DNA from 2 places in the Stenotrophomonas sp. YJH_SMC_133 genome. Region 1 is predicted to be linked to the other one. Evidence: riboswitches for the same ligand, from Rfam matches in the RefSeq annotation. Region 1 holds a riboswitch; the other holds the start of a gene.
What was found. A riboswitch is a leader RNA that binds a small molecule or an ion and turns the genes downstream of it on or off. The one in region 1 is predicted to bind thiamine pyrophosphate.

Region 1 (14,804 bases):
ACCGATCGGCACGATCACCACGTCCGGGGCATGCGCGGCCAGCTCGATGCCGACCGTGCCCTGGCCGGCGATCACGTCGGCATCGTCGAACGCGGACAGGAAGCGGTAGCCGTGGCGTTGTGCCAGTTCGACCGCGAAGGCGTAGGCTTCGTCATAGCTGTTGCCGTGCTGGCGCACGGTCGCGCCCCAGTGGGCGACGCCGGCGATCTTGGTGGCGGGTGCACCATGCGGCATCACAGTGATGGCCGGCACATCCAGGCGATAGGCGGCCCAGGCCACGCCCTGGGCGTGGTTGCCGGCCGAGGCGCAGATCACCGGCCGGGTGTCGCCGCGTTCGCGGCCGGCCAGCAGTGCATTCAATGCGCCGCGCACCTTGTAGGAACCGGTGCGCTGCAGGTTCTCCAGCTTCAGCCAGGTACCGAAGCGTTCGGCGTGGTGCAGCGGGGTGGGCGGCAGGAAGCGGCGCAGGCGGGCCTGCGCTGCCAGGACGTCGGCGACGCTTACGTCGCCGACATCGCTTTCCTGGCTGGTGTCAGCGGCCGGCATGGGCCACCGGCGCGGTGCGGAAGACCGCCGCATGCGGGCACGGGCGGCGAAGAAGACGCCTCCGTACCGGCACCGTGGTCGCTACGGTACGGGTGTTCATGGCGATACTCCTTCCACGGCGGTGACCTGCACGGACACGCAGTCGTAGATCTTCTCGATCTGCCGGCACAGCGTTTCCGCCGGGCGCTGGCCATCGACGACCAGCTGCAGGTGCCAGCGGCCATCGTCGGCGGCCACCGGTGCGCCGCTGATCGCACGCGGCGCAAAGCCACGGCGTTCTGCCATGCCGATCACGCGCAGCAGCGCGCCCTCGGCCGGGTGCAGCACCAGGTCAAGCCGGTATTGCATTGGGGGTCTCCTGGCGGGCATGGGCGGGGTTGCTTTCCAGCATCGTGCTGTTGGCGGTGTTCGGCGGCACCAGCGGCCACACGTTGGCGCGTGCATCGATGGCCACGTGCAGCAGCGCCGGGCCGGGCTCGGCCAGCAGCGCGGCCAGGCCGCCTTCCACGTCGTCGCGGTTGTCGATGCGGGTGGCGGCAATGCCGAACACCTGCGACAGGGCTACGAAGTCCGGGTTGTCGGACAGGTCGATCTCGCTGTAACGCTCGGCGAAGAACAGTTCCTGCCACTGCCGCACCATGCCCAGCGAACTGTTGTCCAGCAGCACGATCTTCACCGGCAGGCGGCAGCGGGCGATGGTCGCCAGCTCCTGCACGTTCATCATGAAGCTGCCGTCGCCGGACACCAGTACCACGGTGCGCTCGGGGCAGGCGAACTGCGCACCCATCGCCGCTGGCAGGCCGAAGCCCATCGTGCCCAGTGCGCCACTGGTCAGGTGGTTGCGGGGATGGTTGAAGCGGCAGTGCTGGGCCACCCACATCTGGTGCTGGCCGACATCGCAGGCGATCACCGCATCGGCCGGGGCCAGCTCGCTCAGTCGCTTCAGCAGCGCCGGGGCGTAGATGTGCTGGCCCGGTGCGTCGTAGCGGGCGGCGAAGCGATCGCGGTGCTGCGCACAGCGCTTGCGCCATGCATCCTGGTGGGCCTTGGGGGAGGGGAAGGCCGCACGCAGGGCGCGGATGGCGTGACCGACATTGCCAGGCACGGCGACGTCGGCACTGCGCAGCTTGGAGATCTCGTAGGCGTCCGCATCGATGTGGACGACGCGGGCAAATGGCGCGAACTCGGCCAGCTTGCCGGTCGCGCGGTCGTCGAAGCGCGCGCCCAGCACCAGCAACAGGTCGCTTTCCTGCACCGCCATGTTGGCCGCGCGGGTGCCGTGCATGCCCAGCATGCCCAGCGACTGCGGATGGTGGGCCGGCAGTGCACCGAGGCCGCGCAGGGTCATCACGGTGGGGATGGCACTGGCCTCGACGAAGTCGCGCAGGTCCTGCACGGCATCACCCAGGGCGATGCCGCCACCTGCGTAGACCACCGGCTTTTCGGCCGCCGCCAGCGCGGCGATGGCCTCGGCGATGGCGGCCTCGGCCGGCGCCGGCGGCGGTTCGACGCTGCTGGGCACATGCGCCGGCAGATGGCTGGCATCGGCCAGCTGCACATCCTTGGGCAGGTCGATCAGCACCGGGCCGGGGCGACCCTCACGGGCAATGCGGAACGCATCGGCCACCACACGCGGCAGGTCATCGACGCTGCGCACCAGCCAGCTGTGCTTGACGATCGGCATCGTCAGGCCGAACACATCCAGTTCCTGGAAGGCGTCGGTGCCCAGCAGCGGCGTGCCGACCTGGCCGGTGATGCAGACCATCGGTACCGAATCCAGCATCGCATCGGCAATGCCGGTCACCAGGTTCGAGGCGCCCGGGCCGGAGGTGGCCACGCAGACGCCCACCTGGTTGCTGGCGCGGGCGAAGCCGTTGGCGGCCAGCGCCGCGCCCTGCTCATGGCGTACCAGGATGTGCTTCAGCGACGAATCCACCAGCGCGTCGTAGAACGGCATGATGGTGCCACCGGGATAGCCGAACAGCGTGCGGACGCCTTCGGCCTCCAGCGCCTGGGTCAGCCAGCGCGCGCCGTTGGGCGGCGCGCTGCGATGTGTCGAAGAGTTCATGGGGGAACCTTGCAAAGCGGGTGGGGGAGGGCCGCGTGGTTACGCGGCCTGTCCTTGCAACCAGACCATCTTGGCGCGCAGTTCCTTGCCCACCTTCTCGATCGGGTGCTCCAGGTCGGCCTGCTTGAACCTGTTGTAGTTCGGCAGGCCCGCTTCGTACTCGGCCACCCAGTTCTTGGTGAAGGTGCCGTCCTGGATGTCCTTCAGCACCTCCTTCATGCGTTCCTTGGTGCCGGCATCGATCACGCGCGGGCCGCTGACGTAGTCGCCGTACTGCGCGGTCTCGGAGATGAACTCCAACATGCGCGAGATACCGCCTTCATAGAACAGGTCCACGATCAGCTTCAGTTCGTGCAGCACTTCGTAATAGGCGATCTCCGGCTGGTAGCCGGCTTCGACCAGGGTCTCGAAACCGGCCTGCACCAGCGCTGAGGCACCGCCGCACAGCACCGCCTGCTCACCGAACAGATCGGTCTCGGTCTCTTCCTTGAAGGTGGTCTGGATCAGGTTGGCGCGCGCACCGCCGAGGCCGGCCGCATAGGCCTGCGCATGCTGCGCGGCCTTGCCGCTGATGTCCTGGTAGACCGCCCAGATGCACGGCACGCCACGGCCGATCTCGTACTCACGGCGCACCAGCGCGCCGGGGCCCTTCGGCGCGACCAGCACCACGTCCAGGTCGGCACGCGGCTCGATCATCCCGTAATGCACGTTCAGGCCATGCGCGAACAGCAGGCATGCACCCTGTTTCATGTTCGGCGCCAGCACGTCGTTGTAGAGCTTCTTCTGCACCATGTCCGGGGTCAGCACGGCAACCAGGTCGGCGTCCTTCACGGCCTCGGCGGGCGCGATCACGGTGAAGCCATCGGCCTGCGCCTTGGCTTCGGTCGGCCCGCCCGGACGCAGGCCTACCACCACGTCGAAGCCGGATTCGCGCAGGTTCAGTGCGTGGGCGCGGCCCTGGCTGCCGTAGCCGATGACGGCGATCTTGGTCTGGGGCAGGTCGTTGGTGCTCATGGGGGAGGTTCCTTGCGGTGGGAAGAAAAAAGAACGGCCGGTCGTCGAGGTGACGTGCCGGCCGGTCAGGGGAAAGCGGTGGAGGAGGCGCCGCGCATCGCACAGGCGCAGCCACCACAAGGCGTGGTGGTGCAGGTCCGGGTTGTGCGATGAGCGTTGGTCATGGTGGTTGCGTCTGAAACCAGGTTCTGAAATGAAAAAACCCGCACCGGGGCGGGTGCGGGTTTTTGAAGAGTTCCGGTGTGTGTGTTGCTTACACGCTGGCTCGTCCCGCACCTGTTGGTTGGGTAATAAGTACGAGCACAAGAATCGAATGCAGCGAGGCGGCGCCGGTGTCGGCGGCTTCGATGTGGGTTCGCGGTGGCGTGTTGTGATGCAACATGTGATCGAGAGAAACACAGCCATTTCGGCGGTGTCAACCCTCGCGACGGATTTTCTATCGGTTTCCGCTGCACCCAGCGCAATCGCTTGCGGCACAAGGATGGTTGCTGCTGAAAGTGTTTCGGTGAACCCGAATTCACTCCTTTCGGGGCGGTTTTTGCGCGGAATCCGGTGGATTTTTCCGCCCAAGGATCAACGTCCATGACGTCTGTCCGATACCGCGTGAAGGCCGCAGCGGCGAAGATCGGGGAACCACCCGTCCATCGGAACCCGACCGTGTCCCGACGCCTTGCCCGTTCCCTGCTCGCCGCCGCCGTACTGGCTGCCGTACCCGCGCTGTCCTTCGGCGCCGACCGCATCACCGGCCAGACCTTCGCCACCCGTTCGGAGGTGATCGCCCCGCATGCGATGGCCGCGACCTCGCAACCACTGGCCACCCAGATCGCGCTGGACGTGATGAAGGGCGGCGGTTCGGCAGTGGACGCGGCGATTGCCGCCAACGCCGCGCTCGGCCTGATGGAGCCGACCGGCAACGGCATCGGCGGCGACCTTTTCGCCATCGTGTGGGACCCGAAGACGCAGAAGCTCTACGGCTACAACGGCTCGGGCCGCTCGCCGAAATCGCTCACCCTGGCCGAATTCCAGCGCCGTGGCCTGAAGGACATCCCGGCCACCGGTCCACTGCCGGTGTCGGTGCCGGGTGCCGTCGACGGCTGGTTCGCGCTGCACGACCGCTTCGGTCGCAAGCCGATGGCCGACAACCTGGCGCCGGCCATCCGCTACGCCCGCGAGGGTCACCCGGTGGCCGAGGTGATCGCCTACTACTGGGACCGCTCGGTGCCCAAGTTGTCGCAGTACCCGGGCTTCAAGGAGCAGTTCACGATCAACGGCCACGCTCCGCGCAAGGGCGAGATGTGGAAGAACCCGAACCTGGCCAGCACCCTGCAGAAGATCGCCGACGGTGGCCGCGACGCCTTCTACAAGGGCGAGATCGCCCACACCATCGGCGACTACTTCAAGGCCAACGGTGGCTACCTGAGCTACCAGGACATGGCTGACCATCATGGCGAGTGGGTCGAACCGGTCAGCAGCAACTACCGCGGCTACGACGTCTGGGAACTGCCGCCGAACAGCCAGGGCATCGCCGCGCTGCAGATCCTCAATGTGCTGGAAGGCTACGACTTCTCGAAGATCCCGTTCGGTTCACCGGAACACGTGCACCTGTTTGTCGAAGCGAAGAAGCTGGCCTTCGCCGACCGTGCACGCTTCTACGCCGACATGGCGTTCCAGCCGGCGCCGGTGCAGAAGCTCATCTCCAAGGAGTACGCCGCGCAGCGCCGCGCGCTGATTTCGATGGACAAGGCGTTGAAGGAAGTGCAGCCGGGCACGCCGAAGCAGCTGGAGGAGGGCGACACGATCTACATGACCGTGGCCGACGCCGACGGCATGATGGTTTCGCTGATCCAGTCCAACTACCGTGGCATGGGCAGCGGCATGGCACCGCCCGGTCTGGGTTTCATCCTGCAGGACCGTGGCGAGATGTTCGTGCTGCAGAAGAACCATCCCAACGGCTACGCGCCGGGCAAGCGTCCATTCCAGACCATCATTCCGGGGTTCATCACCAAGGGCGGCAAGCCGTATGCCAGCTTCGGCGTGATGGGCGGCGCGATGCAGCCGCAGGGCCATGCGCAGATCGTGATGAACCTGGTGGATTTCGGGATGAACCTGCAGGAAGCCGGTGATGCGCCGCGCATCCAGCACGAAGGCTCGACTGAACCGACGGGTCAGGCCACGGCGATGACCGATGGCGGCGAAGTGAATCTGGAAACCGGCTTCCCGTACGAGACGGTGCGTGCGCTGATGCGCAAGGGGCATCGCATCGTGTTCGCCGATGGGCCTTATGGCGGGTACCAGGCGATCATGCGCGATCCCGAGAGCGGGGTTTATTACGGAGCTTCGGAGAGTCGCAAGGATGGGCAGGCGGCGGGGTACTGAGTTTCCCGGCCAACGGGCTGAGCCCCCTCTGCGGTGATGGCAGTGATACGGGGCTTGGCCGGGCGGGTGGATTGTCTGGGGGCCGCTGCAAGTACGTCCATGTAAGCTCGGTCGCCGCATCCATGCGGCTCACGCCCCCAGCCAACCCACCCGCCCGGCCACGGACAGTTTCCGTGGCCGTCACCGCAGGAAAAGAAAAAAAGAAGAGCAAGAGCAAAGGCAACGGCAACAGCCGCGCGCTGTGTATTGGGGCCGGATCCGTTTTCCGCAGGAAAACGGATCCGACCCCTTCTTGTTTTCCGATACACCTCTTCCACGCATAGCGTGGAAAACCCACCGTCACACGGAAACTGTCGGGGGTGGGGCGGCGTGGGCTGGCAGGACCGTTGGCGCCATGGATGGCGCCATCGAGCCCCCAGGGATGGGTTTACGGCGTGTCCTGCCAGCCCACACCGCCCCGCCCAACCAGCAGCAACCCAGAGCTGCTTTTGAGGTTGCTGTTGTCGTTGCTTGAGAAAAGCGGTGCAGCCGCAGGCTGCAAAACACCCTCAATCCTGATCGTGCGCGCGCGCTGCCTCGGCCTGCGTCTCCTCCTGCGCCGCCATCTCGCGTGCGATCCACGCATCAATCATGTGCCGCTGGCGCTGCGCCTGCCGCCGCTCGCGCGTGTACTCCTGGTCCAGCACCCGGTACAGCGACACCATCACCAGCACCATCAGCAGCGCGAATGGCAATGCCGCGATCGTGATCATGCCCTGCAGCGCGTCCAGGCCTCCGGCCAGCAGCAACGCCGCTGCGATCAGTGCCACCGCAATGCCCCAGGCCAGCTTGCGCTTCAACGGTGGGTCGCCAGCCTCGTCGGTGGACATGCTGGCCAGCACCAGGACCGCCGAATCGGCCGAGGTCACGAAGAAGATCATCAGCAGCACCAGCGCGATGCACGACAGCAACAACGGTAGCGGCATGCTGTCGAACAGTGTGAACAACACCGTCTCGTAGCCATTGCCAAGCGCCTGCACCAGATCGGCGTGGCCGAAGATCTGTGCCCACAACGCAGTGCCGCCGAACACCGCGAACCAGAAGAAGCCCAGCAGCGTCGGTGCGAGCACGACGCCGATCACGAACTCGCGCACGCTGCGGCCGCGCGAGATGCGCGCAATGAACGATCCCACGAACGGCGCCCACGAGATCCACCAGGCCCAGTAGAAGATCGTCCAGTCCGCCACCCAGGTGCTGCCGGAGAACGGTGACATGCGCAGGCTCATCGTCACCAACTGGTTGAGGTAGGAGCCCAGCGTGGTGGTGAACGTATCGAAGATGAAGCCGGTCGGCCCCAGCACCAGCAGGATGGCTGCCAGCAGGGCAGCCAACGCCAGGTTGAAGTTGGACAGCCACTTCACACCTCGCTCCACGCCACTGGCGGTGGAGGCCATGTACAGCACGAAGGCGACGGCAATGATGGTCATCTGCACGGCGACGGTAGCCTGCACGCTGAAGACGCGTTCGATACCGGCAGCAATCTGGATGGTGCCGAAGCCGAGCGTGGTGGCGACACCGATCGCGGTGGCAACTACGGCGGCGATGTTGACCACCCGACCGATCCAGCCGCGATGGTGGCGGCCGATGATCGGCTGCAGCATGTCGCTGACCAGGCCGCGTCCATTGCGGTTGAACTGGAACCAGGCCATCGCCAGGCCGATCAGTGCGTAGATCGCCCACGGGTGCAGGCCCCAGTGGAAGAACGCATAGCGCATCGATGCGCGCGCCGCATCCAGGCTTTGCGGCGCCAGGCCTTCCGGCGGCTTGCTGAAATGCGAGATGGGCTCGGCCGCACCCCAGAACACCAGGCCGATGCCCATGCCGGCGGCGAACAGCATCGACATCCAGCTGGCACGCGAGAACTCGGGTTCGGCGTCCTCGCCGCCGATGCGCAGATTGCCGAAGCGGCCGAACGCCAGGTACATCAGGAACACCAGCGCCAGGAACACCACCAGCAGGTACAGCCAGCCGACACTGCGGATGACTTCTGCCAGCATCGACTGGACCACGGTGTTGAAGGGGCCGGGGGCGATACCGGCGAGCAGCACCAGCAGCAGAACCAGTGCGATGGAAACGCGAAACACCATGAAGGAGCTTCTCCGATCAAGGGGGATTGAGGGGAGCGAGCAGAGCTTGCGGCGAAGGGCCGGCGGCATGCAGCACGGACCGGGCAGGGGCCGCGAAGGCGGCGGGGAACGCATCGATCTCAGCAACGCGATGGCGTGCACGTTACTGAACGCGACGTCATGGTTCCGTTAACGAATGGCGATCTGATCCCGGAGGCGGGCGGTCTATGCTCTAATGCGCACCAAGAAGCGGGGGTACCGGGCCATGTGGCCACGGTTGAGACAGTCCCTTGGAACCTGATCCGGCTCATACCGGCGTAGGGAAGCTTTGCAATGCAGCTGTGCCCGGACTCCGCCCAAGGACCGTCCGTGCGCGGGTGCCGTGCGCCGCCGCTTCGTCCCTGACCTTCCTGGACGACGCCCGATGAACGCACAGCTCTCCGCCCTGCAGCAACAGGCCCAGCAACTCTCCGCATCCGTGACCCGGCCCATTCCCGGCTCGCGCAAGATCCACGTGCCCGGTTCACGCCCGGATCTGCAGGTGCCGATGCGCGAGATCGCGCTGACCCGTACGCCGACGCTGTTCGGCGGCGAAGAGAATGCGCCGGTGACCGTTTACGACACGTCGGGCCCGTACACCGACCCGGAGGTGCGCATCGATCTGTCCGCCGGTTTGCCGGCACTGCGTCGCGGCTGGGTGGAAGAGCGCGGTGATACCGAGCAGCTTGAAGGACTGAGTTCTTCGTTCGGTCGCGATCGCGAGCATGACCCGAAGCTTGACGCGGTGCGTTTCCCCGCGCGCAGCCTGCCACGCCGCGCACGTGCCGGTGCCAACGTCACCCAGATGCATTACGCGCGCCGCGGCATCATCACGCCGGAAATGGAATTCGTCGCCATCCGCGAGAACCAGCGCCTGGACGCGATCCGCGATGCCGGCCTGCTGCAGCAGCACCCGGGCGAGGCCTTCGGTGCGTCGATCCAGAAAGTCATCACCCCGGAGTTCGTGCGCGACGAAATCGCCCGTGGCCGTGCGGTGCTGCCCAACAACATCAACCACCCGGAAAGCGAGCCGATGATCATCGGCCGCAATTTCCTGACCAAGATCAACGCCAACATCGGCAACAGCGCGGTGTCTTCCGGCATCGCCGAGGAAGTGGAGAAGCTGGTGTGGGCGATCCGCTGGGGCGGTGACACGGTGATGGACCTGTCCACCGGCAAGCACATCCACGAGACGCGCGAATGGATCATCCGCAACTCGCCGGTGGCGATCGGTACCGTGCCGATCTACCAGGCCCTGGAGAAGGTTGACGGCCGCGCCGAGGCACTGACCTGGGAGATCTTCCGCGACACCCTGATCGAGCAGGCCGAGCAGGGCGTGGACTACTTCACCATCCACGCCGGCGTGCTGCTGCGCTACGTGCCGCTTACCGCCAAGCGTGTTACCGGCATCGTCAGCCGCGGCGGCTCGATCATGGCCAAGTGGTGCCTGGCGCACCACAAGGAGAACTTCCTCTACACGCATTTCGAAGACATCTGCGAAATCATGAAGGCCTACGACGTGACCTTCTCGCTGGGCGACGGCCTGCGCCCGGGTTGCATCGCTGATGCCAACGACGCGGCGCAGTTCGGCGAACTGGAAACGCTGGGTGAACTGACGAAGATCGCCTGGAAACACGATGTGCAGACCATGATCGAAGGCCCCGGCCACGTGCCGATGCAGCTGATCAAGGAAAACATGGACAAGCAGCTGCGCGAATGCGGCGAAGCGCCGTTCTACACGCTGGGCCCGCTGACGACCGACATCGCGCCGGGCTACGACCACATCACCAGTGCGATCGGCGCGGCGATGATCGGCTGGTTTGGCACGGCCATGCTCTGCTACGTGACGCCGAAGGAACACCTGGGCCTGCCCAACCGCCAGGACGTGCGCGACGGCATCATGGCTTACCGCATTGCCGCGCACGCGGCCGACCTGGCCAAGGGGCATCCGGGCGCACAGGTACGCGACAACGCGCTGAGCAAGGCGCGCTTCGAGTTCCGCTGGGAGGACCAGTTCCACCTGGGCCTGGATCCGGAAAAGGCCAAGGAATTCCACGACGAGACGCTGCCGAAGGACGCGCACAAGCTGGCCCACTTCTGCTCGATGTGCGGACCGCACTTCTGTTCGATGAAGATCACCCAGGACGTGCGCGACTACGCCGAGGCCGGCATGAAGGAGAAGTCGCAGGAGTTCCGTGCTGGCGGGGCCGAGGTCTACCGCCAGGGGTGACGGGTAACGGGTAGTGCCGGCCGCCGGCCGGCATTCCGTCGTGCACGGGACCGGGGAGAGTGCTGGCCAATGGCCGGCACTACCGTTCATCACGCCGCGCCCGGCTATCCTCCGCGCATCGCCCAGGGGAAAGGACGCCATGCCCGTTGCCACGACCACCCGCTGGCTGGCCATCGCCCGCCGCCATCCTTCGGCCTGGCTCCTGGCCGCCCAGTTGATCGCGGTGCTGCTGTATCCCGCCCTCGATGACACCGCCGCTGGCCGGGCGGCGCTGGGCATGTTCGGCATGGCGGTACTCGGCCTGGCGCTGTGGGTGGTCCAGCGCAGTCCGCTGGGAACCTGGCTGGCATTGCTGCTGGCCATTCCATCGGTGGTGTTCTCGCTGGCTGGCGCCCTGCTGGACCGCAGCGCGCTGCTGACCACCGCGCAGCTGCTGGAAAGCCTGCTGTACTTCTATACGGCCGGGGCATTGATCGCCTACATGCTGCAGGACCATCGAGTAACACGCGACGAACTGTTCGCGGCCGGGGCAACCTTCACCCTGCTGGCCTGGGGGTTCGCCTTTGCATTCGCGGTGTGCCAACAGTGGTATCCAGGCAGTTTCCAGGGCGCGACGGCTGGCCCCGAGCGCAGCTGGATGGAGCTGCTTTATCTGAGCTTCAGCTTGTTGTCCGGAGTTGGATTGAGTGACGTCGTGCCGTTGCACCCGCAGGCACGGGCCCTGGTGATGCTCGAACAGTTCGCAGGCGTCATGTATATCGGCCTTGTGGTGTCGCGTCTGGTCGGATTGACCATGCTTCGGCGCATGTGAAAATGAACGCCAGATAAAAATTTCGCGCCCATAAGGGCGCGAATGGTGATGCAGATTATGTGAATGCGTCGGCGAGAGAGAGCCTGAGTGTCGACCCCGTCATAGGCGGGGTAACCGGCTTAGGCTAATATCCGGGGGCGTTATTGTTTTTGCGGTATGCGCCGATGCTTTGTGCGGAATCTGGCTTTTCGATGGCCCTGTCCAGGGACGGTGGGGACGGTATTGCTGGTGAGCCCTGCCCAGGTCCCGTCCCTACTGTATAGCGGAAAATGAACAGCAGCGAACTCACGCCCATTGACGCCGACCGCGTGCAGGTCGGCGACTGTGTCATTACCTTGTCCTCGCGTGAGGTCGAGGTTGAAGGCGCGCGCCGTCCGCGGCGGCTGACGCCGAAAGCGCTGGGCGTACTTCGCGTGTTGATGCGGCAGCCTGGGCGCGTGGTCACCCGTGAAGAGCTGTTTGCCGAGGTCTGGCCCGATACGTTGCCGACCAATGACGTGCTGACCCAGGCCGTCACCCAGCTGCGCAAGGCGTTCGCCAACGACGATGACAATGGCCAGGCCTACATCGAGACCATCGCCAAGAGCGGCTATCGGCTGCTGGTACCGGTGCAGGCGCTGGACGACTTCGAGCCGGTGGCGGAAGTGGACGCGCTGGCCATTGCGGATGTGATGCCGTCGCCGGACGGTGCCGGCATGATTCCGGCGCTGGCCGTGCCGGCAGCGGCTTCACGCCGGCGTGGCTGGCGCCAGCTGCGCCGCCAGCTGTTGTGGGTGCTGGGCGTGATGATGCTGGCCGCGCTGCTGGTCATGGCTACATTGTTGCTGCGGCGCGGGCCGGAGCCGAGTTCACCGGTGGATGCAGCGGTCGAGAACGGCGTGCGGGTGATCGGCAGCCCGCAGCGTCCCTATCGCCTGATCACCGCTACCAGTGGTTTTGAAACCTATCCCACACTTTCGCCGGACGGCTCCCAGGTTGCCTACGAAGGCGCCAACGAGGATGGCGCCGGAGGTGGTGTGATCAAGGTGCAGACCTCGGGCAATGCGCCGGCCCGGCAGCTGGCGCTGCCGCCGAAGGGGGCCAGTGACCGTTTCCCGAGCTGGTCACCGGACGGGCGCGAGATCGCTTTTGCCCGCTTTGGAGCCGACGGCGGTTGCCAGGTGCTGATCGCCAGCGCCACTGGCGGCGGCGTGCGCCAGGCGACCCGTTGCGATGGAACCGAGCTGCTCAGCTTCGACTGGACACCGGATGGCCGCGGCCTGGTCTTTGGCAGCATGGTGGGCCGCTATGCCCATCGCGGCATCCGTGTGCTCGACCTGGCCAGCGGCCAGTGGCGGGCGTTGGACTACGCGGTCGATCAGGATGATTTTGACTACGCGCCACGCTATTCGCCCGACGGCAAGTGGCTGGTGTTCGTGCGCAATCCACAGATGGGCGACCTGTGGCGGATGCCGGCCGAAGGCGGTGAGCTGGAGCAGTTGACCAACGAATCCGCCGAACAGCGTGGCTGGGCCTGGCTGGGCGATGGGCGCAGCATCGTGTTCGGCCGGCGCGTGGACAGCGAGGTGCGGTTGTACTACCTGGACGTGGAGCGCCGCACCTTGCGTGATGCCGGCCTCGACGACGCACAATGGCCTGCGGTGTCCCGCCACGGCGACGTGCTGGCCTTCGTTCACCGCCGTGCCCAGTTCGGCGTGTTCAAGGTGCCGATGGCCGGCGGCAGCGCCGAGCGCCTGTTCGCGTCCAGTGGGCGCGACGGGCAGCCGATGGCGGCGCCCGACGGTCGCCAGCTGGTCTTCACCTCCGATCGTTCCGGCAGTTTCGCGCTGTGGTGGGCGGACATGCAGCGGCCCGACTCACTGCGGCCGATCGAGGGCCTGCGTCCGGAGGGGCGGCAGGCGCCGGACTGGTCGGCCGACAGCCGCCAGCTGCTGGTGGTCGGGCGTGACGAGCATGGGCGTACCGTTGTCTACGAGATCGCCCCGCGCGACGAGCACCTGCAACCGCTGCCGGTTCCGGTGGATCAGCCGCTGCAGGCCCTGTACGGGGCAACCCCGGAGCAGCTGCTGGTAGTCGAGCGCGATGCGGAGCAACGCACCCGGTTGAGCCTGTTCGATCGCAGCGTGACCCCCTGGCGCCGCCTGGCCAGTATCGACGGCGTCTCCCAGGCGCGTTTCGATCGCGGCGATGGCCGCGTGCTGTTCACACGCCTGGCGTCCGGCGGCTTGTGGTCGGTGGATGCGGCACTGTCCCCGGCCAGCGTGCAGCAGGTCAGTGAAGACCGGCCCAGCCGATGGCGCTATCGCACCTGGACGGTGGCGGGCACCGGTGGCATCGGGTATCTCGGCAACTCGACCGAATGCGGTACGACCTTGATCCATATCCAGGCCGGGACCGAAGCTCCCGAGCGCTGCCTGGACCGGCAGCGGCTCAGCGCGGGCAACGGCATCAGTGCCAGCGCCGATGGCCGGGACCTGTACGTCGCCCTGGCGGTCAGCGATGGTGCCGACATCGGCGTCATGCAGCTGCCCCAGTCGACGCCGGCACTGTTCCCGGCCTTTCTCAAGTCATTGATCCTGAAGAAAAATATCTCTTCGTGATTTTTTCGTGGAGTTCTCGCCGCGAATTCGTGGCGATCTCGGCGGATTTTCCTGACGGGCTGACGCCTGATTAGGCAAAACGGAAGCCTGTATCAGGCAAACCCGTGGTGCCCCATGCGTCAACTCTCGCTGGCCGATCGTGGCCAAACCGTCTCCCTCGACAAGGCGCTGGACGATCTCGCGCCGACCTGCATGGGCGTGGCCCGGCTCGGCAGCCTGCAGACGGCAGGGTCAAGCTTCACTGTCTGGCTGCAGGTGCGGGGCAGTTCCTGGGTGGAAGCCAAGGAAGGGCGTTTCCGCCTGCGCCATGGCGAGTGGATTGCCTTCGAGAAGGAGTCGCGCCCGTTGGTGCAGGCCGGCCGTAACGGACTGTGCGTGGGCCTCAGCCTGACTGCGGAGGCGATGCGGGTGCTGTCCGAGATGGCCGACTGCGGCCTGTATGCCGGTCGTGGTCGCATGAGCCGCGGCGACGCCCGCGTTGCCCTGCGCCTGTGGCGCGATGCGCTCGACAGCGGCCTGCCAGCGCAGGCGCTGCGCCCGCTGTTGTTGCATCTGGCCGGCCTGCAGCGTGACCTAGCCGACAACGTACAGCGCTGCCCCGGTCGCTCACGCAGCCGCAAGCGCCAGGTGTTCGGCCGCATGCAGCGCGCCCGTCTCTATCTGGAGGGCAACAGCCACCGCGTGGTGCGGATCGGCGAACTGGCCGAGCTGACCAACTTCTCCAGCTGGTATCTCTCCAAGACCTTCCAGAGCCTGTATGAAGAGAGCCCCCAGTCGCTTTCGGCACGGTTGCGCCTGGAGCGGGCCGCAGATCTGCTGCGCGACACCGACATGATGGTGGGCGAGGTCGCCGCGGCCAGCGGATTCGACAACTGCTGCAGCTTCGCGCGGGCCTTCCGCGCCCGTTACGGGCAGTCTGCTTCCCGGTTCAGGGAAAACGGCGGCTTGCTCCCGCCACACTCTGCAAAGTCTACGGTTGGGTCGCGCAAATACAGCATCGCAACGCAATCGTAAC
Region 2 (14,804 bases), on a different contig from region 1:
AGCAGGGTGGGCTGCTCGATGTCCACGCGTGCACCGGGCTGTTGCACGTGCACATACTCATGCGCGATCAGATGCACGAAGCGGTCACCTACGTCGGTCTGCATCCAGTCGGCGTTGCACAGTGCTTCCAGTCCGATGACCACACCTGCTTCGGTAGTCACGCCACCACTGTTGCCGCGGCCCACCAGTACGGTGACCGGAGGAAAGCGCGCAGACGGCAACAGGGCGCCAAGTCGATCGACGGCAGCGGCGACGCGCGTGCGGATCGATGGCAATGCGGTCGCGCAGGTTCTCGCTTTCGCAAACAATGCCGGCTTGTCCTGGATGGCCCTGGCCAGCCGCTCCATCGAGCCGATACGGCGGTCGGTGAAGCTGCGCAGGGCATCCGTACCCGCATCCAGATAGCCGTGTTGCAGATCATCGGCGCTTGGGCGCCCTTGGTTGGCGTCCAGCACCTTGAAGAAGCGCGTGACATCGTCTGTCTGTACGACGATGTGCCTGGCAGAAACGATGCGCTCAGCGGCCTGTGCCTGCAGTAGCGCAACCGGCGAGGCGATCAGGATCAGTGCCCGCATCAAGCATCGAGCGTGGTGCGCGTAAGAAGCCGACAGCGGTCCCATGCGGAGTTCCCTGAACGCCAGCCTTATTTATACACCAGTCAGTTCAATATTCAGGGTTGATTAGACCCCCTAACGGATAATTCACACCTGTCGACCGCCTCTTCTCTCTCCCCCTCCCGGGAGGCGGCCGACGAAACCAAAATAATTAAAGGTGTGTCCCGATGAACAAGAATTCGCTGCTTGCCCTGGGTCTTCTGGCTGCTCTGCCGTTCGCTGCATCGGCAACCGATGGCCTGTCGTACAACTACGTTGAAGGCGGCTACGTGAACACCGATGCCAAGGGCGGCGACGCCGACGGCTGGAAGGTGAAGGGTTCCGTGGCGGTGCACCCGAACTTCCACATCTTCGGCGACTACAGCGCGCAGGAGACCGACAAGTTCAAGAATGACGTCGACCAGTGGCGCATCGGCGCCGGCTACAACTACGGCATCGCACCGAACACCGACCTGGTGGCTCGCGTTGCGTACCAGAAGTTCGACATGAAGCATGGCCTGGACTTCAACGGCTACTCGACCGAAGTTGGCGTGCGCACCGCGTTCAACCCGTACGTGGAAGGCTACGTGATGGCCGGCTACGAGGACTACACCAAAAAGCACGGCATCAACCCGGACGGCGAGTTCTATGGCCGTGTCGGCGCCACCGCCAAGTTCAACCAGAACTGGGGCCTGAGTGGCGAAGTGAAGCTGGCCAAGGCCGGCGACCGCGAGTGGTTCGTGGGCCCGCGCTTCACCTGGTAACAAACGCCTGTCGTTAGTGCGTGTTGTGCTGGCGTGTGACTCTCTCTCTCTCCCACACGCCAACCGAAGCCCGGCCTCGCGCCGGGCTTCACTTTTATGGGCCCCGTGGCGCCACAATGCGGCATGGGCGACCCTTCCTCTCTTGCAGGCACCGGCACGACCTACCAGGAGCATCTGGCGCCTGCGCAGCTGCGCGGCCACTTTGGCCAGCTGTGGCAGAGCCAGCTTCCTGCCGATGCCGATGGGCACATCACCGTATTGCCCGATGGCTGCGTGGATATCCTCTGGCGCGACGGTGCGCTGTTCGTCGTCGGCCCGGACCGCGTGGCCGCGCACCCGGCGCTGGCACCCGGTGCGCAGGTGCTGGGCGCACGCTTCCGTCCCGGCCAGGCATTGGCCGCGCTGGGCCTGCCCTTGGCCGGGATCATCGGCCAGGCCGTGCCACTGGCCGACCTGAAGGGCGCGTGGGCGAACAAGGCGGCGGCCTCCATCGGCGACACCGCGCCTGCACAGCGCCTGCAGCGAATGGCGCACTGCCTGCAACAGCACATGGGTGCGGCCGCGCTCGATACGCCGGCGCAGCGCGCCCATGTCCTGTTCCAGGCGCTCGCCGCGGGTAATGCCACGCTGGATACGCTGGCGGCGCATTTGGGCCTGAGCCCGCGCAGCCTGCGGCGTTTCAGCCAGTCGCAGTTCGGCTACGGCGCCAAGACGCTGGAGCGGATCCTGCGGCTGCAACGTTTCCTGCGCCACAGCCGTGCGCTGCCGCAGCACTCGCTGGCGATGCTGGCCGCTGATGCCGGCTATGCCGACCAGGCCCATCTCAGCCGCGAGGCGCGTGAACTGGCGGGCATGACCGCCAGCGAGCTGCGCCTGGAGTGGGGACAATGATGGCCGTTTTGTTCAAGACCACTGTGCTGCATTGATCGATGCTGGGCTCCCACCACGGAGCCTCGCCATGAATCCTGCCGCGCCCCACGATGCCGAACGCCGCATCGACAACATCGAATTCAACGTCGCCGACATTGCCCGTAGCAAGCGCTTCTACGGCGAGGTGTTCGGCTGGCATTTCACGGACTACGGCACGGCCTACACCGAGTTCGACGACGGCCGTCTGAAAGGTGGCTTCGTGGCCGACGCGCCGGTGCGTGCCCACGGGGGGCCGCTGGTGATCCTCTACTGCGCGGACCTGGCCGATGCGCAGCAACGCGTAGTGGCCGCCGGTGGCGAGGTAGTGCAGGCGGTGTTCGCCTTCCCGGGTGGTCGCCGCTTCCACTTCCGCGATCTGGATGGCTACGAACTGGCGGTCTGGAGTGATGTGGACTGAGGCCTTCGTAGCTTCGCCGGTGGACGGAACGAGAACCGCTCCGTCCCCGGTCAGGCGGTTCCGCTATGATCGCCCGCACATCGCCACACGCGATGCGTCCGCCTCAAGCCAGCAGGAACCGCCGTGAACTCCCAGCCCGCACCGATCACCGCCGTCAACCATACGCTCGACAACGAGCCGCAGCAGATCACCGCGCCACTGACCCATTCGGCGGCGTTTCTGGTGCTGAAGGTGAAGGATGACGAGGCGTCGATCGCCAAGGCACGCGAGGTGCTGGCCAGCACCGACGACCTGATCAAGAACACCGCCATCCGCGAGATCGAACGCACCTTCACCTGCAACGTGGCCATCGGCCACCGCGTGTGGCAGCCGCTGGTGGGCACCACGCCGCCGCGCGAGCTGCAGCCGTTCCGCGAGATCAAGGGCGCGACCCACACGGCCGTGTCCACGCCGGGCGACCTGCTGTACCACATCCGTGCACGCACGATGGATCTGATCGTGGCGTTCGAGCGCAACCTGCTGATGGCCTTTGGCGATGCGGTGGAGACGGTCGATGACGTGGCCGGCTTCCGCTATTTCGATGGCCGCGACCTGCTCGATTTCGTCGACGGCACCGCCAACCCTGAAGGGCTGTCACTGCCGGAAGCCACCATCGTGGGTGAAGAGGATCCGGAACATGCCGGCGGCAGTTACGTGGTGGTGCAGAAGTACCTGCACAACCTCGATGCCTGGCGCGCGCAGAAGACCGAGGCGCAGGAAGCAATCATCGGTCGTACCAAGCACGACAACATCGAGCTGGACGATGCGCCGGCCGATGCGCAGAAGTCGCACAAGACGCTGTGCACCATCGAGGATGCCGACGGCGAGCACGAGATCCTGCGCGACAACATGCCGTTCGCCAACCCGGGTCGCGGCGAGTACGGCACCTACTTCATCGGCTACACGCGCCGCCTGTGGGTGATCGAGAAGATGCTCGAGCGCATGTTCATCGGCAATCCCGCACCGCTGCACGACCGCATCCTCGACTTCTCCACCGCCACCACCGGCGTGACCTTCTTCGCGCCCTCGCGCAAGGTGCTGGCCGACCTGGGCGACTGATCGCGCCGAGTAGCAGCGGCCGCCATCTGCCTGTCATCTACCGCGCCGACCATCAGCCGTTGGATGAGAGCGCAGGGGCGGGCGATGGCGATGGCAAGGAACACAACCGGTGCACGCCGCTGGTGGCGGCCACTGGCCGCGTTGTTCGGTGCGCTGGCACTGGGGAGCGCCGGGGTGTCCGCGCAGGAAGCTCCTGCACACTGGATGGCCTATGCCGCCGCCGTGGGGGGGCAGCTGCAGCAGCGCCTGCAGCAGGAGCAGGACCCGCAGGCGCAGCGCGTGCTGGAATGGCTGCAGGCACATCCGGACGCGCCGACGCCGTTGCCGGTGAGCGTGTGGATCGCGGCGGATGGCCGCATTTCGAAGCTGGAATTCGACAGCCTGGGTGATACCCAGGTCGACGCCGCCCTGCGCGCGACCCTGCAGAGTGCACCCCTGCAGGCCGCGCCACCGGCCGACATGCGCCAGCCGCTGCGGCTGGGTTTGGTGCTTACCCAGTAGATCCACGCCATGCGTGGATGTTCTGGGTAGATGCCGACCTTGGTCGGCACGCACGCCAACCAAGGTTGGCGACTACCGGTAGCCCAGCCACGTATGGCGTGGCTCTACCGGGTTGCCACCTGTGGCTCGCGAGCGGCGGCGCTCCATGCGCGCAGGCCGAACACGGCCAGGCCGAGGAAGAACACGTACAGCGCGGCGGTCACGTGCAGCGACTTGAACAGGTACGCACCCACATAGACCACGTCCACTGCGATCCACACCCACCAGCAGGCCACGTGGCGGCGTGCCTGCCACCATTGCCCGACCAGGCTCAGACCGGTCAGCAGCGCATCCAACCACGGCAGGGCAGCGTCGGTGAAGCTGTGCATGGCCGCACCCAGCGCCACGCCACCGCACAGGCCGATGGACAGGTCGCGCAGCAGCGTGCCGCGCGCCAGCGGCACGATGCGGATGCTGCCCTCATCGGCGGCATGCTGTCGCCAGTTGAGCCAGCCATAGACCAGGAAACCACCGAAGGCGACCTGCAGCAGGGTGTCCGAGTACAGCTTGGCCTCGGCGAACACCAGGCCATACAGCGCCACCGACAGCAGGCCCACCGGCCACGCCGCCAGCCGGCGCCGGGCCATCAGCCAGACGCCGAGGATGCTGCACAGTGCGGCGGTCCACTCGAGCATCACGCCGCTCACAGCGCGAACGTCACCGACAGGCGGGCCTGTCGCGGTGCGCCGGGGAACAGGTAGTAGTCACCGCCGCTGCTGCCGGTATCGCGCCAGTAGAAGCGGTTGAACACGTTGTCCACCGACAGGTTCCAGGTCACTGCGCGCTCGCGCAGGCGATGCTGGAAACGCAGGCCAGCGTCGAACACTGAATAGTCGGGTGCGCGCACGCCACCGTCGGCGCGGGCCACGTTGGCACCGGCATAGCGCCAGCCGCCGGTCACGTCCAGGCCTTGCACGAACGGCAGCGCATAGGCCAGGTGCACGCTGGCGCGCACCTTCGGCACGTTCACCAGCTGATGGCCTTCATAGGCCGGCGTGCCGGTGTCGCGCGCGCGCGCCTGCAGCACGCTGGCGCTGGCCACGATCTGCAGCGCATCGGTCAGCTGGCCGTTGGCGGTCAGCTCCAGGCCGGTGTGGGTCTGCGTGCCTTCCTCGACGAAGGTGTAGCCGACGTCGCTGCTGTCGGGCTTGGCGTACTGGTACGGCTGCGAAATGCGGAACACGGCCGCGCCCAGGGTCAGCGCTTCGACCGGCACGTACTTCACGCCCACTTCCAGCTGCCGCGACTGCACCGACGGCAGGAAGGTGTCGGCGTTGCTGGTCCAGAACGGCGCTTCCTGGCCCAGCGAAATGCCGCGCACGTAGCTGGCATAGGCATTGAGCTGGTCGGTGGCCTTCCACACCACCGCAGTCTGCGGCAGGAAGCGCGACAGGCGGCTGTGCCGCTGCGGGGTGCCACGCTTGTCGTAGGCGCGCTCATCGAGGCGCACGAAGCGGCCACCGGCCAGCCACTGCCAGTCATCGCCGAAGCTGATCCGGTCCAGCGCGAAGAACGCGGTCTGGCGGCTGTCCAGGCGCTGTGCGGACGGTCCCGGCATCTTCGGCGACGGCGCGAATACCGGCACCGGTGCTTCGTGGATGTTGCTGGTGCCGACGTACTCGTTGACGCTCGGGCGCTTGTCCACGGTGCGCCGGAAGTAGTCGGCACCGACGGTCAGCTCATGGCCGACGCTGCCGGTCTCGAAGCGGCCACGCAGCTCGGCACGGGCCTGCTGGTTGCGACGGGTGTCGTCCGGGCTGCGGTAGTCGTAGACGTCATAGTCGCCGTTGGGCGCGAAGTAGTTGCCCGGCACGCTGCCATCGGCGCACAGCACGGCGTAGTAGCAGCCGTAGGCGAAGGCGACGTTGTCATCGATCACCGAACGGCTGTGGCCGACCGAGATGCGCGACTGCCAGGCCTCGTTGAAGTCGTAGGTATGCAGCGCGGTGATGTTGGTGCTGGCGATATCCACCGGGCGCTGCCACGGCTGGTAACCCAGCAGGTGTTCGCGGTCGACGCCACGCGGCAGGTCGCGTGCGCCCAGCAGTTGGTAGCCGGACACCGAACGCTGCGAGCTGGTCTGGTAATTGGCATCCACTTCCAGCTTGCCGCGCTCGCCAATGAGCCAGTCGGCGGCCAGCGAGTAGAAGTTGCGGCGACCGTCGGCGTGCTCGACATAGGAGTTGCTGGAATCCCATGCGGCATTCAGGCGCAGGCCGAAACGCGGGGTGATCCAGTGGCCGACATCGACGGCGACGTAGCGCGAGCCTTCCGAATCGGTACCGAGCGTGGCGGTGCGCACTTCGGCCGGGCGCTTGCCGATGTAGTTGATGATGCCGCCCGGCGCCATCACGCCTGCGGCCAGGCCGGCTTCGCCCTTGAGGATTTCAACCGACTGCACGTTCTCCAGCGCCAGGCGCTGTTCGCCGGCGATGGACAGGCCGTTGAAGCGGTAGCCGGTGGCGGCGTCCAGGGCAAAGCCACGGATGGCGACGTTCTGGTAGTAACCCACCGGCGCATACGCATCACCCAGCGAGGCATCGTTGCTGGCCAGCTCGGACAGCGAACGCACCTGGCGACGGTCCAGGTAATCGCGCTCAAGCACGTTCACCGAGGCCGGCGTGTCCTTCCAGCTGCCGCCACCGAAGGCGTTCACGCGTGAGGTATCGGCCTTCGGTTTGCCGGCCTGCACGCGTACCGCCGCCAGTTCGGTGGGCGAGCGCTCGGCGCCGGTGGCAGCCGCATCAGGGGACGCATCGGCCTCGCTGGCGTGCAGTGGCAGCGCAGCGCAGAGGGCGAGGGAGAGCAGGGTGGGGCGCAGGCAGCGGTTCATTCGGTTCGTCTTCGGACAACAAGGGAGACGAAGCGACGGCGCGCAGGTGCACAGGGCCCATGATGGGGGTGTGGCTGCGGCTCAAAGCTCCCTACGCCGGTGCAAACCGGATCAGGTTCCAAGGGACTCTCTCAGCCTGGCAGATCCAGGCACCCCCGCTTCAGGTGACCATTTCACTACAAATGGTACGGATTTGCGAGCCGGCGTCCTTCAGGCTGCGGGGTCCAGGCTGCGGGGTCAGATCCCTTTCCGCAGGAAAGGGATCTGACCCCAATGGTGCGCCAACCGGGTCACGCCGCCGCGTGCAGCGCCTGCAGCAGTGCCTGTCCCGGCGCGCTGTGGAACCACGCCGGATGCCCCAGCATGAAGGGCTGCCACGCGACGTCGGCATTGGCGGTCGAGCCGGTGACGCCTTCGAAGTACTCCACTTCGGACAGTGCGAAGTCGAAATGAACCATCGGCAGCAGGTCGGCCAGCAGGTGCACGCGTGCCGCCGACAGCGGCAGCACCTGGCGATAGCCGTCGAGCAGGGCCAGCGCGATATCGATGCGCACCGTCTCCATGCCGCGCTCCAGTTCCAGCCACGCCACCGCGTTGCGCTCGATCGCCGTGGCGAGGTCGAACAGCGCACTGGTGGGCGAGGCCAGGCCAAAATCCAGCACGGTACTGATCTGCCCATCGCGCCACAGCAGGTTGGAAACGTGCCAGTCGTTGTGCGCCCACAATCGTGGCTCATCGCGCAGGCGCTCGGCCAGGCCGGCATGCCACGGCAGCACGTCGCGCTGCAGCTGCGCTTCCCATGGAATGCGCGCGAGATAGCGGGCCAGCCCGGGACGCTCGTGCAGCCCTGCCTTGATGGCCGCGATCGGATCGTCGGCACGGATCAGATCGTCGCGCGCGACCAGCACATGGGTGCTGCGTTGGGGCGCGTGGTAGCTGGCGGCGGCCCGGTGCAGCTGCGCGAGTGTGCGCCCGGCTTCGCGGGCCTGCGCGACATCGGTCAGCAGCGACCACGACACGGCGTCGCGGTACAGGTCCTCGCCGACGCCGATCGCATGCAGCTCGAACGTCCATTCGCCATGTTCGGCCGCAGTGTGGCCATCGGCCGCTGGCAGCACCTGCACCACCGGTACGCCCGCTGCGGCGAGATGGGCGATGAAGTGGTGCTCTTCTTCCAGGCAGGCCGCACTGCGCACGCTGTGGTGATGGCGCTTGACGAACACCGCGCCGTTCGCGCCGTTGACGATGGCGGCAGCCGACAGCGGCCGCGGGCTGTGCCAGCGCGGTTCGCTGCCGATGTGCAGCTGCGGGTAGCGCTGGCGCAGCCACGCGATGTCCGCCGCGCTGATCGGTGGCCAGTCGGCAGCGACCTCGTCGTTGTTGAGGCCCTGCACGCGGTGGGAGGAAGAAGTCATGCCGCAGCCCCAGTGGGGAAAGTCACATCCAAGGCTGCGCATTCAACGCCATGCACGCGGCCAACGCAAACGGGCGGGTCATCGACCCGCCCGTCCGTGCATCGGCATGGAAGATGCCGCGCTGCTTACCAGCCGCGATGGCGACCGCGGTCGTGGTAGTAGCGGTTGTCGTAGTAGCGCTCGCGTTGCCAGCGACGGTCATCACCGCGGTCGTAGTAGCCGCTGCGGTAGTAGCCACGGTCGTAACGGCGATCGTAGCGGTCGTCGTAACGGTGATTGTCGTAGTAACGGCGGTCGCGGCGGTCGGAGGTGGTCAGGTTGCCGATCGCGCCGCCGGCCACGGCGCCGCCGACGGTGGCAGCCGGATCACCGTTGGAGAGCAGGTTGCCGGCCACGCCACCGACCACGGCGCCGACCAGGGTGCGCTTGTCCTTCCTCGACATCGCGCTGGCATCGCTGACCACGGCGACACCGGCCACCAGTGCCAGGGCCATCGCCAGACCACGGAAGCTGAGTGTGGAAGTACTGAGCATGTTCGTTCTCCTGTGAGGTGCATGCCACGCTGGGCAGGGAGGGCGCGGGCGCCCCGGCTGCCGTGGAGACCACGCTGGCGTTCCAACATTGCCGGAACATTGCCTGGTCCACCGTGCGGCTTGCGCATTCATCTAGCGGCAGGCGGCATGAAGCAAGGCTGAAAGCGGCCTCGGCCGCTCAGCTGGCAGAAAGGGAAAAGGCCACGCGGACGTGGCCCTCCCTTCTCTGCCAAGGCGTTGCGGGCTTAGACGCCCATCGCCTTCTGTGCCTGCCGGGCCTGCTCCTGCTGGGCGTCCTGCTGCTGGTGCAGCACGTTAGGCGCGCCCTGCACGGCACCGCTGCTGAGCGCGATGCTCTGCTCGCTGGCGGCTCGGGCCTCCACCGCCACGCGGCTGGCCGCCGGGTCACCGATCGTGCCCTGCACGGCAAACAGGCGTTCACCGTTCGGGCTGGGCACCACCGTGTCGATGCGCTGCAGGCCGGCGGCATGCGCCTCCTTGGTCAGGGCCGCCGCGGCGCTTTCCAGCGCGTGGCGATCCTTGAAGGTGCCGGCCGGCAACAGTTCCAGACCCTTGCTGGCCTGGATGAAGAGCGGATTGCGCGGGTGCCGTTCGTCGTTCAGCAGCGGGCGCTCGCGGGCTTCCTTGATGGCCTCCAGCGTCTTCGCCCCGACAATGCCGTCGGCCACCAGGCCGTTGTCCTTCTGCAGCTGGCGCACCGCCGCGTCGGTGTTGCGGCCGAAGCGGCCATCCTCGACCAGCGGCTTGCCGTCGGCACCGACGTAGCCCAGATGTCCCAGCTGTTCCTGCACCTTGCGCACGCCTTCGCTGTGCGCGCCCTGCTTGTACAGTTCGGCGTGCGGCGTGGCAGCGGCCTTGTGCTCGGCGGCAGGCTTGCCCTGGGCCTGCTCGTGCGATGGGGTGCGGTTTTCCAGCAGGTCGCGCGCCTTGGACAGTGGATCGGAGGCGTACAGCTTCCAGTTCGGGTGGTCCTTCACCTGCTTGAGGTAGTCCTCGACCGGCATGGTGTGCACGCCCTTGCTGCCGGAGGACTGGCTGATCAGCAGCTTGTCGGTGGTGGGGTCGCGCACCACCATCACGATGTGGTCGATGCCGTTCCAGTGCTCGTGGCGGGTCCTGGCCGTATCCAGGCCGATGATCATGCCTTCCTTCAGCGCACCGGGCTTGAGGATCGCGTCGCGGTCAAGCAGCACGCCGGACTGGTCGAATGCCTTGCGCACGATGCCGCCGGAACCCAGGTTGCCCAGGTCGATGCGATCGGCCTTGCTGAAGACCGCATGCCCGGCCTTCTGGTTGATCTCGTCCATGGTGCGGTTCTGCAGCGTGCCGACCCAGCCGGAGCAGTCGATGTAACCCTGCTCCACGTTCTTGCCGGTCTTGCCCGGTACGTACAGCGCGTGACCCGGAATGTTGATGGCGTACTTCACGTGGTCGTACTTCACGCCGGCCTCGTAGGCGGCGTGCAGTTCGATGCCCGGCTTCGGCGCGGTGGCCGCCGCTGCGGTTGCCGCCAGCGTGGCTGCACCCGCCGCCACGGCTGCGCTGGCCTGTGCAGGCGCTGCCGGGGCCTGGCTTTGGCCCGGCGCCACTGTCTGCGGGGCGATGTTCTTTTCCGGAATGCTGATCGCCGCGTACTTGTGGATGTAGTAGCTGGAGAACGTCCGCGCCAGGTCGCCATCGTTCATGCCGCGCATCTCGGCCAGGGTGTGGCCGGTCAGCGCTTTGGCATCGGAACCGATCTGGTTGAGCACGTTGCGGCGCATGTTGATCTCTTCGCCGTGGCCGTTGCGGACCACGCCGAAGGTGCCGGTGGCAATCGCGGTCTGCACCGAGCCATAGCCGGCGCTGCCCTGCTGGTGGGCCAGGTACAGGTCCAGGCCGGTCGGCGTACTGCCTCCGGACAGGTACGGGTGGCCGGTGCGCTCGTTGCGGCGTGCCATCGAGTCCAGGTTGTCCTGGTACATCTGTGCGGCCGCTTCGGTGTTGCGGGTCGGGTCGAACTCGTGGCCGGTCAGGTGGTACTGGCGCGCGGAGCCGGGCACGAACTGGAACAGGCCCTTGGCGCCGGACGAGGTGTTGTGGGCGCGCTCGTTGAAGGTGCCGCCGGTCTCGATGTGCGCGAAGCGCATGAAGTCATCGACCGGAAGGCCTTTCTGCCGGGCGACCTGCTCGACGATGTCCAGGACTTCCTTTCTGCTGTAGTCATGCTGTGCCATGACGTTTTCCTCGGGGTTGATGGAGCGGCGCATGCCGCGAATCGCCAACCGGACTCATCCGTGAGTCAAGAACATGTCGGTCAACAGGAAACCCGCGCGTGGGCGGGTGCTATCAGGGCGCGACGTACTGCTGGGTCGCGCTGTCGAAGGTGTAGTGCACGGCGTCGCCGGCGCCCAGCGCACGGGTCTTGCCGGGGCCTTCGATGGTGGTGCCCTTGAAGGTCACGGTCAGTCGCGGCAGGCCGTTGCCGTCGGCAGCGAAGGCCAGTTCGCCATCGCTGTCGGTGCAGGGCATCACGTTGCCTTCGTCGCAGGCAGCGCTGTTGTCCTCGCCCGTACGCACCGAGCCGACATAGCGCCAGACCTTGCTGTCCACGTCGTCTTCGCTGCGCTTGGGGTTGAACAGCAGCAGTGCATAGCCGGTGCTGCTGATGCCGCGGTCGAAGCTGCTGGTCGGCACCGCCAGCAGCAGGCGACCGTCGGCGGTGCGATGTTCAAGCGGCTTGCGCCGGGTATCGACATCGTCGGCCTTGTCGTACGCGCCCAGCGCGCCGATGGTCCATTCCTGGCCACGGAACTTCCATGGCTTCTTGGCGTCGGCGCCGGCCAGCACGAAAGTGGCCTCGGCGAGGTTGGCGCGATCATCCGGGCCAGCCGGCGACTGCTCGCCCGGCTTGCCGTAGTGCTCGCGGGTATCCCAGGAGAAACCCGTGTAATACGTGGTGCCATCGAGGGTGAAGGTGTGGCCGAACCAGAAGGTCGCCACGCTGCCGTTCTGGACCTCGTAGGAGGTCGCGCCATCACCGTCCACCTGGTAGGTGAAATACATCACGGTCGGCGCGTCGGGCGGGGTGACGGCGGTGTCGGGAGAGGTGTTCTGCATCGGGGCAACATCCTGTCGGGGCGCATCGGCAGCCTGCACGGGAGCGCCAGGCTGGGAGGACGAGGGGGCCGGATCGGCGGCGCTGCAGGCCGCAGCGGAAAGAGAGACGAGCAGGCACGCCGCGAATGCGCGCAGGGGCCGCAACGGCAGGGTCCAACATGGCTCGGGGGGGTGATGCATGCGCCTCTCCATGGTCAGCGTTGCCGGGCCAGACGGCCGGCAGGAAACCGCACCCCATCCACCTGGGACGGGAGCGAGGACATGAGCCGGTCGATTCCTTCGACCTCGCATTGAAAACCCATGCCGGGTCATCTTGGCACAGAACGGCGGCCGGTCAAAGAGGGCGGTGACAGATGCCCTTACAGTGTGATCTGGTTCTCAGATCTTGCCGTCGCGCAGGTAGTCGAACAATTCGGCGTCGCCCTTCAGGCCCAGTTTGAGCATGGCGTCGCCTTTCTGCCGGCTGATGGTGCTGACGCTCTTGTGCAGCTGCAGCGAGATCTCCTTCACCGTCATGCCGGTGCCGAGCAGCCGCAGCACTTCCACCTCGCGTGGCGACAACGGCTTGCCGTCGCCCTCGCGCATGCGCCAGCTGCCCGCAGCCTCGACCCGCTCACGCAGGCTCCGGCTGATGTAGGGCTGGCCCCGATAGACCGCCTGGATGGCCTGCGGCAGTTCGTCCATCGACGAGCTCTTGTCGACCAGGCCGAGCACGCCGCTGTCGAGCACCATGCGCAGGATCGCCAGGTTGTTGGAGACGCTGAGCATCAGCACCGGCAGGTCGGGGAAGCGGCGGCGGATCATGCCGATCATGGCGAAGCCGTCGGCCTGTGGGCTGCCCGGCATGGAATAGTCGGTCACCAGCAGGTCGCAGGGTTGGCTGCCGAGCAGGGCCATCAGCGCCTGCGCGCTGTCAGCCTCGCCGACCACGCGGCCGACCCCGCTCGATTCGATGACGGCGCGGGTACCGATACGGACCACAGGGTGGTCGTCTGCGATGATGATGCGCAAGCTCATTGCTCTAGTATGGCCACCGGGCAAGCCGGGCCGCGACCATCGCGGCCCTGTCAGGATTCTAGGAGATCGACGCCGATGCGTAGCTGGGCTGTTCGCGGGCTGGTCCTGCTGCTGGCCGTGCTGGTGCTGCCCGTGGCGCTGGCACAGGCTGTGCCTGGGCTGTTGCCGCTCAGTCCCCTGCAGCGCGAGTACCTCGCCGCCCATCCAAGCATCGTCGTGGGCCAGTATGACAGCGGCTGGCCGCCGTTCGAGTCCCTCCGTGATGGCCAGCAGGTTGGCCTGGGTCCGGATTATCTGGCGCTTCTCGCCCGTCAGCTGGGTGTGAAGGTCGAGGCGAGGCGTTATTCCGACTGGACATCCGTGCTGGATGCGGCCTGTCGTGGCGAGATCGACGTGGTAATGAATGTCGGTCTCAGTGCCGACCGCACCCAGTGCATGGTCTATACCGCTGCCTATGGCGAGGCGCCGTTGGCGCTGGTGGGGAGGCCGGGCGATCTGCGTGCTTCGAACATGCCCGACCTGGACGGATTGCGGGTGGTCATCGAGCAGGATTTCCTGACCGGACCGCAGGTGCGGGCACGTTTCCCGCGTGCGGTGCAGCTTGTCGCAAACAGCTCGTTGGCTGCGCTGCAGATGGTCAGAGACGACAAAGCTGATGTCTACATAGGCAATGCCTACGTTGCCACCGAACTGATCGCACGCCTGCGCCTGCAGGGTGTCGTCCTGCTGCGTCCGAGCGACCTGCCTCCCGAACGGATGCACTTCGGCGTTCCCAACAGCAAGCAACCGCTGGCCGAAGCGCTGGACCTGGCGCTGGCCGCGACCAGCCAGGCCCAGCGCGATGCACTGGCACAACGCTGGCTGCCCCTGCCGCAGTGGTCGGCATCGGCGCAGCTGGCGCTCAGCCAGGCCGAGAAGCGGGTTCTGCAACAGCCGTTGAAGATCGGCTTCGCGCCAAACGCCGCCCCATTGTCGTTCGCCGACGAGGATGGCAGGCCCAGCGGCCTGGCCAGCGAGTACCTGGCGCGGCTGATGCAGGCCGGTGCCAACCTGCAGGCGCAGAACAGCCATGACTGGTACGAGGTGCGCGAGAAGGCGCGCCGCGGCGAGTTGCAGGCGGTGATGGGCATTCCGGTCGATTCGCACTATCTGGGCCCGGACTGGGTGTACAGCCAACCCTTCATCAGCGTGCCGAACGTGATCGTCAGCCGCCACGACAGCCCGGCGCTGCTGGGCCTGTCCGACCTCCAGGACAAGCGCGTACTGCTGTCGGATCCGGAGCGCGTACGCGGTTACGTGCTGCAGCAGGCGCCGCAGGCCAGGATCGTCGCCGCGCGCAGCGCCGAACAGGCCATGCAACGCCTGATCGATGGTGAGGCCGACGCCTACGTGGGCAATCTGGCCCTGGTCGACCACCTGCTGCGCACGCGTTTCCCGGGGCGCCTGCAGGTTGCCGCGCCCGCGGGCTTCAACGACCAGCTGGCACTGGCCGTGGAGCGCCGGCATGCGGCGCTCGCCACGACCTTCGATCGCTTGCTGCTGCAGATGACGCCACGCGAGCGCG

Region 2: linked by a shared signal. The riboswitch ahead of AC5P78_RS07355 (TonB-dependent receptor) and the one ahead of thiC (phosphomethylpyrimidine synthase ThiC) in region 1 are both predicted to bind thiamine pyrophosphate.

Annotation. Positions count from the first base shown of each region.
Region 1 covers NZ_JCAFTW010000008.1:27,319-42,122, forward strand. The annotation lists gene AC5P78_RS12715 (threonine dehydratase) at 1-546, opposite strand, end outside; gene AC5P78_RS12720 (ACT domain-containing protein) at 643-894, opposite strand; gene ilvG (acetolactate synthase 2 catalytic subunit) at 878-2,614, opposite strand; gene ilvC (ketol-acid reductoisomerase) at 2,654-3,628, opposite strand; gene ggt (gamma-glutamyltransferase) at 4,286-6,004, shown strand; gene AC5P78_RS12740 (BCCT family transporter) at 6,553-8,130, opposite strand; TPP riboswitch at 8,351-8,451, shown strand; gene thiC (phosphomethylpyrimidine synthase ThiC) at 8,534-10,378, shown strand; gene AC5P78_RS12750 (ion channel) at 10,518-11,189, shown strand; gene AC5P78_RS12755 (winged helix-turn-helix domain-containing protein) at 11,459-13,789, shown strand; gene AC5P78_RS12760 (helix-turn-helix transcriptional regulator) at 13,904-14,803, shown strand.
Region 2 covers NZ_JCAFTW010000004.1:167,599-182,402, reverse strand. The annotation lists gene AC5P78_RS07390 (DUF2268 domain-containing putative Zn-dependent protease) at 1-575, opposite strand, end outside; gene AC5P78_RS07385 (OmpO family porin) at 782-1,357, shown strand; gene AC5P78_RS07380 (helix-turn-helix transcriptional regulator) at 1,481-2,248, shown strand; gene AC5P78_RS07375 (VOC family protein) at 2,316-2,684, shown strand; gene AC5P78_RS07370 (Dyp-type peroxidase) at 2,808-3,782, shown strand; gene AC5P78_RS07365 (energy transducer TonB) at 3,867-4,283, shown strand; gene pnuC (nicotinamide riboside transporter PnuC) at 4,388-4,957, opposite strand; gene AC5P78_RS07355 (TonB-dependent receptor) at 4,966-7,155, opposite strand; TPP riboswitch at 7,227-7,322, opposite strand; gene AC5P78_RS07350 (phosphotransferase enzyme family protein) at 7,446-8,570, opposite strand; gene AC5P78_RS07345 (glycine zipper 2TM domain-containing protein) at 8,696-9,103, opposite strand; gene AC5P78_RS07340 (peptidoglycan-binding protein) at 9,349-11,340, opposite strand; gene AC5P78_RS07335 (hypothetical protein) at 11,453-12,223, opposite strand; gene AC5P78_RS07330 (response regulator) at 12,602-13,240, opposite strand; gene AC5P78_RS07325 (ATP-binding protein) at 13,316-14,804, shown strand, end outside.